3 regions of the Actinoallomurus oryzae genome follow, and region 1 is predicted to be linked to each of the others. Evidence: predicted binding sites of a transcription regulator. Region 1 holds the regulator's gene; each other region holds the start of a gene.
The links. Region 1 encodes LexA, which represses DNA repair genes until DNA is damaged. Its sites were predicted from a motif close to TCGAACANNTGTTCGA; they were not measured.

Region 1 (3,276 bases):
GCGCGACTGGCTGATCTCCCGGCAGCGCTTCTGGGGCACGCCGATCCCGATCATCCACTGCGAGGCGTGCGGCGAGGTCCCGGTCCCCGACGAGCAGCTGCCCGTACGCCTGCCGGACAACCTGCGCGGCGCGGACCTGGCGCCGCGCGGCGTCTCGCCGCTGGCGGCCGCCACCGACTGGGTCAACGTCGCGTGCCCCAAGTGCGGCGGCGCGGCCAAGCGCGACACCGACACGATGGACACCTTCGTCGACTCCTCGTGGTACTTCCTGCGCTACTGCTCGCCGGACTACACCGAGGGCCCGTTCGACGTCGAGAAGGCCCGCCGGTGGATGCCGGTCGACCAGTACACCGGTGGGGTCGAGCACGCGATCCTGCACCTGCTGTACAGCCGGTTCTTCACCAAGGTGCTGTACGACATGGGCATGCTGGACTGCGTCGAGCCGTTCACCCGGCTGGTCAACCAGGGCCAGGTGATCCTCAACGGCTCCGCGATGTCCAAGACGACCGGCAACCTGGTCGACCTGGGCGAGCAGATCGCCGAGTACGGCGTCGACGCGGTGCGCCTGACGATGATCTTCTCCGGGCCGCCGGAGGACGACATCGACTGGGCCGACGTGTCGCCGTCCGGTGCGGTGAAGTTCCTGGCCCGCGCGCACCGGGTGGCCGCCGACGTCGCTTCGGCGCCCGGCGCCGACCCGGCCTCGGGCGACGTCGAGCTGCGCAAGGTCACCCACCGCACGATCGATGAGGTCACCCGGCTGGTCGAGGCGCACCGCTACAACGTCGCGGTGGCCCGCATGATGGAGCTGACCTCGGCCTCGCGGAGGGCGATCGACTCCGGCGTGGGCCCGGCCGATCCCGCCGTACGCGAGGCGGCCGAGACGCTGGCGGTGATGCTGTCGCTGGTGGCGCCCTACACCGCCGAGGAGATGTGGGAGCGCCTGGGCCGCGACGGGTCCGTGGCCAAGGCCGGCTGGCCGACGGCGGAGCCGGCCCTGCTGGTCCAGGAGTCGGTGACCTGTGTGGTCCAGGTGGCGGGCAAGGTCCGCGACCGGCTCGAGGTCTCTCCGGAGATCGGCGAGACGGAGCTGGAGCGGCTGGCGCTGGCGTCGGAGAAGATCCAGGCCGCCCTCGGCGACCGCGGCATCCGCAAGGTCGTCGTCCGCGCTCCCAAGATCGTCAACATCGTCCCGGCGTAGTGCCCGTCTCGAGGCCCCGTCGCCTGCCGGCGGGGCCCTCGAGACCGGCCCCGGACGCACGCCGTAGCGGGGTGAATGCCCGCAAAGACGACATCAAAATGCGGTGAGGGCACCCCATGGCGGGGCGCCCTCACCGTGCACAGTCCGGAGACGCGTCGATCACATCTTGCGCAGCACCGCGACGACCCGGCCGAGGATCGTCGCGTCATCGCCCGGAATCGGGTCGTACGCCGGGTTGTGCGGCATCAGCCACACCTTGCCGTCGCGGCGCTTCAGCGTCTTGACCGTCGCCTCGCCGTCGATCATGGCGGCGACGATGTCGCCGTTCTCGGCCACCGGCTGCTGGCGGACGACCACCCAGTCGCCGTCGGCGATCGCGGCCTCGATCATCGAGTCACCGGTGACGTTGAGCAGGAAGTGCGTGCCCTCGCCCACGAGTTGCTTGGGCAGCGCGAAGACGTCCTCCACGGCCTCTTCGGCCAGGATCGGGCCACCGGCGGCGATACGGCCCACGAGAGGCACGTACGCGGGCGCGGGACGGGTCGCCGTCTCCTGCCCCGAGGCCGTCTCGTACGACTCCGGCTCGCTCCGTACGGCGGCCGAGCCGGGCATGCGGACCACGACGGCGCGCGGGCGGTTGGGGTCGCGCAGCAGGAAGCCCTTGCGCTGCAGCGCGCGCAGCTGGTGCGACACGCTGGAGGTGCTCGTCAGCCCGACCGACTCGCCGATCTCGCGCATCGACGGAGGGTAACCGCGGCGCTGGACGGAGTCGCGGATCACCTCCAGAACCTTGCGCTGGCGTGCCGTCAGCCCCGACTCGTCGCGCGGGCCGTCGGGCATTTCCCGAACCTTGCTCATCTATGTCTCCGCTGGATGACTGTGCTCCGGTGACGCGCTGTCGCCGGTATTTCGTTCCTGTACACGGACGTTAGCGCCTTCGCGCTAAATGATCAAACACCTGTTCGAAGATGTCCTGGAAATTCGTCGGCTCTCGCGGTACAACTCGTACTGATGTTCGATCGAAATCTCTTTCGACTCGGCGAGGGGAGATCGACATGAGCGAGCGAATCGACGAACACGTGTGCCGGGTCTCCCCTTCGATGAAGGAGGAGGCGTGAACTCATCTGCTCGGCCTCGTCCCGCCGCGCCCGTGCGGCTCACCCGGCGCGGCCGGGTCGTCGTGGTCTGTGCCGTGGCCCTGGTGCTCCTCGCCGGCTTCTGGATGGGGGCGCGGCACGGCGCCCGCGCCACGTCCGGCAGGGAGAGAGGGCCGGCGGTCGCCCGTGAGTCGGTGGTCGTGGGGCCGCACGACACGCTGTGGGGCATCGCCGTACGCGCCCGGCCGGAGGTCGACCCCCGCGTCACGGTGCAGCGCATCATCGACCTCAACGCCTTGTCCAGCGCCGTCGTCAATCCGGGCCAGAAGGTCTACATCCCCGCGCGCTGACGGCCTCGCCGCTCGCCGGTTCCCCCACCGGGCGAGGGCGCGACACGCCGACGTCGCCGTGACGTGAGCGGGCTCTTCGTGCTCCTGTTGCCGACGAGGTTGCGGAGGCCTCCGCGGAGCCGTACGGTAGACCACAACATCTAGTAGTTACACGGGTGTAGTTCACCACAGGTTGTGGTTACGCAGTGAAGCCGCTGTAATCGAGACGTAACGCCGGGGGAGGGGGGTCGACCGTGCACTGCCCGTTCTGCCGCAACCCCGACAGCAGGGTGATCGACAGTCGCTCCACCGACGACGGCGCGGCGATCCGGCGGCGCCGGTCGTGCTCCGAGTGCGGTCGTCGTTTCACGACCCAGGAGACCGTACTCCTGATGGTCGCCAAACGCAGCGGAGTCACCGAGCCGTTCTCCCGCGACAAGATCGTCGCCGGGGTGCGCCGGGCCTGCCAGGGGCGCCCGGTGACGGAGGACGCACTGGCTCAGCTCGGACAGCGTGTCGAGGAGGCCGTCCGGGCCACCGGCACCGCCGAGATGCGCTCGCACGACGTGGGGCTGGCCATCCTGGGGCCGCTGCGCGAGCTGGACGAGGTCGCCTATCTACGGTTCGCCTCCGTCTACCGGGGGTTCGA
Region 2 (3,276 bases), on a different contig from region 1:
GTCTCGTCCGGCAGCACGCCGAACACGCGCTCCTCCAGGTCTTCCATGAGCCGGTGGAAGAGCTTCGCGTCGCCCCAGGTGTTGCCCGGGCCGCCGGGGAACAGGCTGTCGCCGGTGAACAGGTGGGGCGTCTCGCCGTCGTAGCGCAGCGCGATCGAGCCGGGCGTGTGCCCGCGCAGGTGGATGACCGACAGCGTGGCCTGCCCCACCCGTACGGTGCCGCCGTGCTCGACCGGCTCGGTGACCGGCAGCGGCAGGGCCTCGGCGTCGTCGGGGTGGGCGACCAGCCGCGCGTGGGTCGCGTCGATCACGGCGGTCAGGGCGTTCCAGTGGTCCTGGTGGCGGTGCGTGGTGACGACGCGGGAGAGCGGCCCGTCGCCGATGATCTCGAACAACCGGTCGGGCTCGGCCGCGGCGTCGATGAGGACCTGTTCGCCCGTCGCCGTGCAGCGCAGCAGATAGGCGTTGTTCTCGTACGGTCCGACGGCCAGCTTGGTGATCGTCAAGGCGGGGAGCTCTCGTACGTCGGGGGCGCCACCGACCTCGACGTCGCCTGTGTAGGTCACGCTGTCCTCCGATCGGGCACGGCTTTCCGGGACCTTCCATCCTGTCACGGCGAGGTTCCCCGAGACCTGCGTCGCTCGGACGTCCGCGGTTACGCTGCCCGTATGCGAGACGATCTGCCCATCTGCCGCACCTGTGGGGCCCAGTACGGCGCGCCGCGCGCCGACTGCCCGATCTGCGAGGACGAACGTCAGTACGTCGGCTGGGACGGCCAGCAGTGGACGACCCTCGCCGAGCTGCGCGAGGCCGGGCACCGGGGGAGGATCGAGGAGGAGGGGCCGGGGATCGTCGGTGTCGGCGCCGCGCCGCCGACCGCGATCGGTCAGCGTGCCCTGCTGGTCCGCACGCCGTCGGGCAACGTCCTGTGGGACATGATCACCTACATCGACGACGACATGGTCGCCCGGGTGCGCGAGCTGGGCGGTATCTCGGCCATCGCGATCAGCCATCCCCACTTCTACGGCTCGATGATCGAGTGGGCGCACGCCTTCGACGCGCCGGTCTACATCCACGAGGCCGACCGCGAGTGGGTGGCCCGGCCCGACGACTCGGTGGTCTTCTGGCCGGGGGAGACGCACTCACTCGGCGACGGGCTCACGCTGGTCAACGCCGGGGTGCACTTCGCGGGCGGCCAGGTGCTGCACTGGCGCGACGGCGAGGAGGGACGCGGCGCGCTGATGTCCGGCGACATCCTCACCGTCGTCCAGGACCGGCGCTACGTCAGCTTCATGTACAGCTACCCCAACCACATTCCCGAGCGCCCCCGCGTCATCCGGCGCGCGCTGCGGCTGCTGGAGCCCTACCCCTTCGAGCGGGTGTACGGCGCGTGGTGGCGGCGGATCGTCCACGCCGACGGCGTCGAGGCCGTACGCCGGTCGGCGGAGCGCTACCTGGAGCACGCGCTCGACGACGGCCCCGAGTAGGTGTGTTCCGGTGGCGACCTTCATTCGAACACGTGTACGGTTCAGCTGCGACGAGCGGGGTGGATGAGGTCGTCTGGAAGAAACCGTCGCACCCACTCGTTAGCCTGAAGCTGACCTGTCTCGACCAGGCTCTCAAGGGGATTGCGAATACGCCGTGGCCGACCGCCTCATCGTGCGCGGAGCACGTGAACACAATTTGAAGGACGTCTCGCTGGATCTGCCGCGCGACGCGCTGATCGTCTTCACCGGGCTGTCCGGATCCGGCAAGTCGAGCCTCGCGTTCGACACGATCTTCGCCGAGGGCCAGCGACGTTATGTCGAGTCTCTGTCGGCGTACGCGCGGCAGTTCCTCGGCCAGATGGACAAACCGGACGTCGACTTCATCGAGGGCCTGTCGCCGGCGGTGTCGATCGACCAGAAGTCCACCTCGAAGAACCCCCGGTCCACCGTGGGCACCATCACCGAGGTCTACGACTACCTGCGCCTGCTGTGGGCCCGCATCGGGCACCCGCACTGCCCCGCCTGCGGCCGCACGATCACCAAGCAGACGCCGCAGCAGATCGTCGACCGGCTGATGGAGTTCGAGGAGGGCACGCGCTTCCAGGTGCTCGCGCCGGTCGTGCGCGGGCGCAAGGGCGAGTACGCCGAGCTCTTCCGCGACATGCAGACCAAGGGCTTCTCCCGTGCCCGGGTCGACGGCGCGACCGTGCGCCTGGACGAGGCGCCGAAGCTCAAGAAGTACGAGAAGCACGACATCGAGGTGATCGTCGACCGGCTCAGCGTCAAGGAGAGCTCGCGGCGGCGCCTGGCCGACTCGGTGGAGACCGCGCTCGGGCTGACCGGCGGCACGATCATCCTCGACTTCGTCGACCTGCCCGAGGACGACGAGCAACGCGAGCGGATGTACTCCGAGCACCTCTACTGCCCCTACGACGACCTGTCCTTCGACGAGCTCGAGCCCCGGTCCTTCTCGTTCAACTCCCCGTACGGCGCCTGCCCCGACTGCACCGGCCTGGGCACCCGCATGGAGGTCGACCCCGAGCTGATCGTGCCCGACGTGGAGAAGACCCTCGGCGAGGGCGCGATCTCCCCGTGGTCCGGCGGGCACGTGAGCGACTACTTCCTCCGGCTGCTCACCGCGCTGGGCGAGGCGATGGGCTTCGACCTGGACACGCCGTGGGAGCGCCTCCCGGCCTCCGCGCGCAAGGCCATCCTCAAGGGCCACGACACGCAGGTCCACGTGAGCTACCGCAACCGCTACGGCCGGCGGCGCTCCTACTACACGACCTACGAGGGCGTGATCCCCTACGTCCAGCGCCGCCACTCCGAGGCCGAGAGCGACTCGAGCCGCGAGCGGTTCGAGGGCTACATGCGGGAGATCCCGTGCCCGTCGTGCGAGGGCCGCCGCCTCAAGCCGGTCGTGCTGAGCGTCACGGTCAACGACCGGTCCATCGCCGACGTGGCCGCGATGCCGATCGGCGAGTGCGCCAAGTTCCTGCTGGCGATGGAGCTCAGCGACCGCGAGAAGCACATCGCCGAGCGGGTCCTCAAAGAGATCAACGCCCGGCTGGGCTTCCTGCTCGACGTCGGCCTCGACTACCTCACCCTCGACCGCGCGTCGGCCACGCTCGCCGGCGGCGAGGCGCAGCGCATCCGGCTCGCCACCCAGATCGGCTCGGGCCTCGTCGGCGTGCTGTACGTCCTGGACGAGCCCTCCATCGGGCTGCACCAGCGCGACAACCACCGCCTGCTGGAGACCCTGATCCGGCTGCGCGACATCGGCAACACG
Region 3 (3,276 bases), on a different contig from region 1:
GGGAGTTCCAGCCGTCGACGCAGCTCGCCCTCGTGCTGGACGAGCAGGCGACGAGGGTCAGCGACAGGACGCTCAGGGCGCTCAGCTGCACGGCGCCTGAGCGCATCCGCCGACCGGCGGCTTTGGAAGGCATTGCCGACGACCCTCCGATTCCAGGGTTAGTGCCCGGTAAGTGTAGAGGTGGGACGGTCGATCGGCAGGATCGGTTCAACGAATGGGAAAACTCAGATAAAGGTCGGCCGGTTCCGTTCCCGTGGGAAGGTCGCTCACCTGGCCGTCGCCGGTCTCCACCACCCGCCAGGTGCCGTCCGCACGTCGTGCCAGGTCAGTGGTGATGAACCGGCAGCCGAGCGAGCGTACGCAGGGCGCGACCGCGTCCGTGAGTGGGCGTGGGCGCACCTCCGGCGTGTCCGGATGCGGTCCGACAAGAACCGGCTCTCCATCGACCCACCAGACGCGCGCCTCGCCGCCCTCGTACGTCTCGAACTCGCGGACCACGATGCCGCCGGCCAGGAAGTCGCCCTGGAGCTCGACGAAACGCGAGACGACCGCGTGCAGCCGGTCGACGTCGGTGACGTCGGGCACGAAGCAGGCGTCGTCCCACTCGTGCTTGCGCGACTTCACGTAGTCCTTGACGATCGCCGGGCCCTTGGCGAGCGGGCGTACGAGCCGGGCCAGGCGGTCCTTGTCCGGAGGTGTGCCGGGACGCGCCGGCAGCCACACGCTCGCGGGGGTGACGCCGGCGAACGTGTCGTACCAGCCCGGCAGCTCGTGCGCCTTCTGGTAGCCGTCCGGCGGCACCGCCATCGTGACCCCGCGCGCGCCGAGCGCCGAGGCCAGGGCGGTGTACTGCACGGACGTCAGCATCCATCCGCGGTACCAGGCCGTGCCGAGGTCGCGCGGTACACGGTGTGCGGCCATGGCGGCGTCGCCCTGCTGGAGGGCGTCATGGTCGATGAGCGCGACGGATCCGCCGAGCGCGCGCACGGACTCGGCCTCCCGCGCGAAGTGTTCGTCGACCCGCCGGGGGTTGAGCGGGTCGGCGCACATGAGAATGGTGACCGGCATGATCCTGCGCCTCAGCGTAAGCCAAGTTCACCGGACTTTCTGAGTGTCCGACCATGATCGAACACGTGTTCGGCTAGAGTTGACCGCAACGGGCGGCGTAATCCACAACGGTGGCCCGGACTCTCGAAAACTGTCGGTGCGGCCCCGTAACGTCGCACCCGTCAACATCAGTCACCGATTTTCACAGGGACACCTCACATGGCAGCAAACGATCGCGAGAAGGCCCTCGAGGCGGCGCTCGCCCAGATCGAGCGGCAGTTCGGCAAGGGTTCCGTCATGCGGCTGGGCCAGGAGGGGCGCCCTCCGGTCGAGGTGATCCCGACCGGATCGATCGCCCTCGACGTGGCCCTCGGCATCGGCGGCCTCCCGCGCGGCCGCGTCGTCGAGATCTACGGCCCGGAGTCCTCCGGTAAGACCACCCTCGCGCTCCACGCGGTCGCGAGTGCGCAGAAGAACGGCGGCATCGCCGCGTTCGTCGACGCCGAGCACGCGCTCGACCCGGAGTACGCGAAGAAGATCGGCGTCGACATCGACGCGCTCCTCGTCTCCCAGCCGGACACGGGGGAGCAGGCCCTGGAGATCACCGACATGCTGATCCGCTCCGGCGCGATCGACGTCGTGGTCATCGACTCCGTCGCGGCCCTCGTGCCCCGCGCCGAGATCGAGGGCGAGATGGGCGACAGCCACGTCGGTCTCCAGGCCCGCCTCATGTCGCAGGCGCTCCGCAAGCTCACCGGCGCCATCAACCAGACCAAGACCACAGCGATCTTCCTCAACCAGCTGCGGGAAAAGGTCGGCGTCATGTTCGGCTCACCCGAGACGACGACGGGCGGCAAGGCGCTGAAGTTCTACGCGTCGGTCCGTCTCGACATTCGGCGCATCGAGACGATGAAGGACGGCACCGACGCCGTCGGTAACCGCACCCGCGTCAAGGTCGTGAAGAACAAGATGGCCCCGCCGTTCAAGGTCGCCGACTTCGACATCCTGTACGGCGTGGGCATCAGCCGCGAGGGCGGCCTCATCGACATGGGCGTCGAGCACGGCTTCGTCCGCAAGTCCGGCGCCTGGTACACCTACGAGAGCGACCAGCTCGGGCAGGGCAAGGAGAACGCCCGCAACTTCCTGCGGGAGAACCCCGACCTCGCCAACGAGCTGGAGAAGAAGATCAAGGAGAAGCTCGGGGTGGGCCCGAAGCTCGACGCCGACCCCGCGACACCTGCGGCGGAGACCCCGGCTCCGGCCCCGGCCGTGGCGGGCGCGGCGGCGGGCAAGACCGCCCCGGCCAAGCGCGGCTCCAAGAGCACCCCGAAGCCCGGTGACGCCTGAGCCCGGCGCGCTGAAATGCCGAGGCCGGGCGCAGGGGCGGCATGGCTCGGGTCGGGCAAGGCGGGCCCGTGAAAGCCTCCTGGCGGGCGGCGGCGTCACATCCCGCACCGGATCGACACCGGCGCGGGCACCTTCCCCGGTGGCGTCGCCCCCGCTCAGGAGTTCTGACACGGATGCCGGGGTCGGTGCTCGGGCTGCTCGCTGACCTCCGGTCGGCTTCGCCGGAGCCCTTTGTGCCTGTCCAGGGGGCGACCCCCTGGAACCCCCGATGCCGGGCTTCGCCCGGCGGCCTGGGCTGCTCGCTGACCTTCGGTTAGCTTCGCTGGAGCCTTTTGTACTTGCCCAGGGGGGTGGCTCTCTGGAACCCCGGCGCCGGGCTTCGCTCGGAGGCTCGGGCTACTCGCCGGCCTTCGGTCGGCTTCGCCGGGGCCCTTTTGTACTTGCCCAGGGGCGATCCCCTGGGACTTCTGGTGCCGGGCTTCGCCGGGCGGCTCGGGCTATTCGCTGGCCTTCGGTCAGCTTGGCCGGGGCTCTTTGTACTTGCCCAGGGGGGCGGCCCTCTGGGACCCCCGGTGCCGGGCTTTGCTCGGAGGCTCGGGCTGCTCGCCGGCCTTCGGTCAGCTTCGCCGGGGCCCTTTGTACTTGCCCAGGGGGGTGATCCCCTGGAACTCCCGGTGCCGGGTTTCGCCCGGCATGCCTTCGGTGCCCGGTTCGATCGAAGAGTTCGGAGGTGTCATGTCCGCCGATGAGACCGGTGCCGGGTCTGACGGCTTGGATCCCGCCGATCCGGCGCCCGGCTGGGCCACTGGAGCCACCCCTCCTGCCGGTGAGCGGCGGCGGTCCTCTCCTGAGGGCACCGGGCCCGGCTGGGCCGGCGGTGAG

Region 2: uvrA (excinuclease ABC subunit UvrA) is a predicted target of LexA. The motif match lies at 1,512-1,527, and genes of this name have one in related genera.
Region 3: recA (recombinase RecA) is a predicted target of LexA. The motif match lies at 1,126-1,141, and genes of this name have one in related genera.

What each region holds. Positions count from the first base shown of each region.
Region 1 is NZ_BAABHF010000035.1:92,383-95,658, reverse strand. It holds gene leuS (leucine--tRNA ligase) at 1-1,201, shown strand, start outside; gene lexA (transcriptional repressor LexA) at 1,361-2,059, opposite strand; gene ABEA10_RS29010 (LysM peptidoglycan-binding domain-containing protein) at 2,316-2,648, shown strand; gene ABEA10_RS29005 (hypothetical protein) at 2,827-2,997, opposite strand; gene nrdR (transcriptional regulator NrdR) at 2,918-3,276, shown strand, end outside.
Region 2 is NZ_BAABHF010000064.1:23,186-26,461, forward strand. It holds gene ABEA10_RS47455 (MBL fold metallo-hydrolase) at 1-566, opposite strand, end outside; gene ABEA10_RS47460 (MBL fold metallo-hydrolase) at 669-1,487, shown strand; gene uvrA (excinuclease ABC subunit UvrA) at 1,642-3,276, shown strand, end outside.
Region 3 is NZ_BAABHF010000017.1:248,577-251,852, reverse strand. It holds gene ABEA10_RS14045 (hypothetical protein) at 1-91, opposite strand, end outside; gene ABEA10_RS14040 (ATP-grasp domain-containing protein) at 208-1,068, opposite strand; gene recA (recombinase RecA) at 1,267-2,394, shown strand.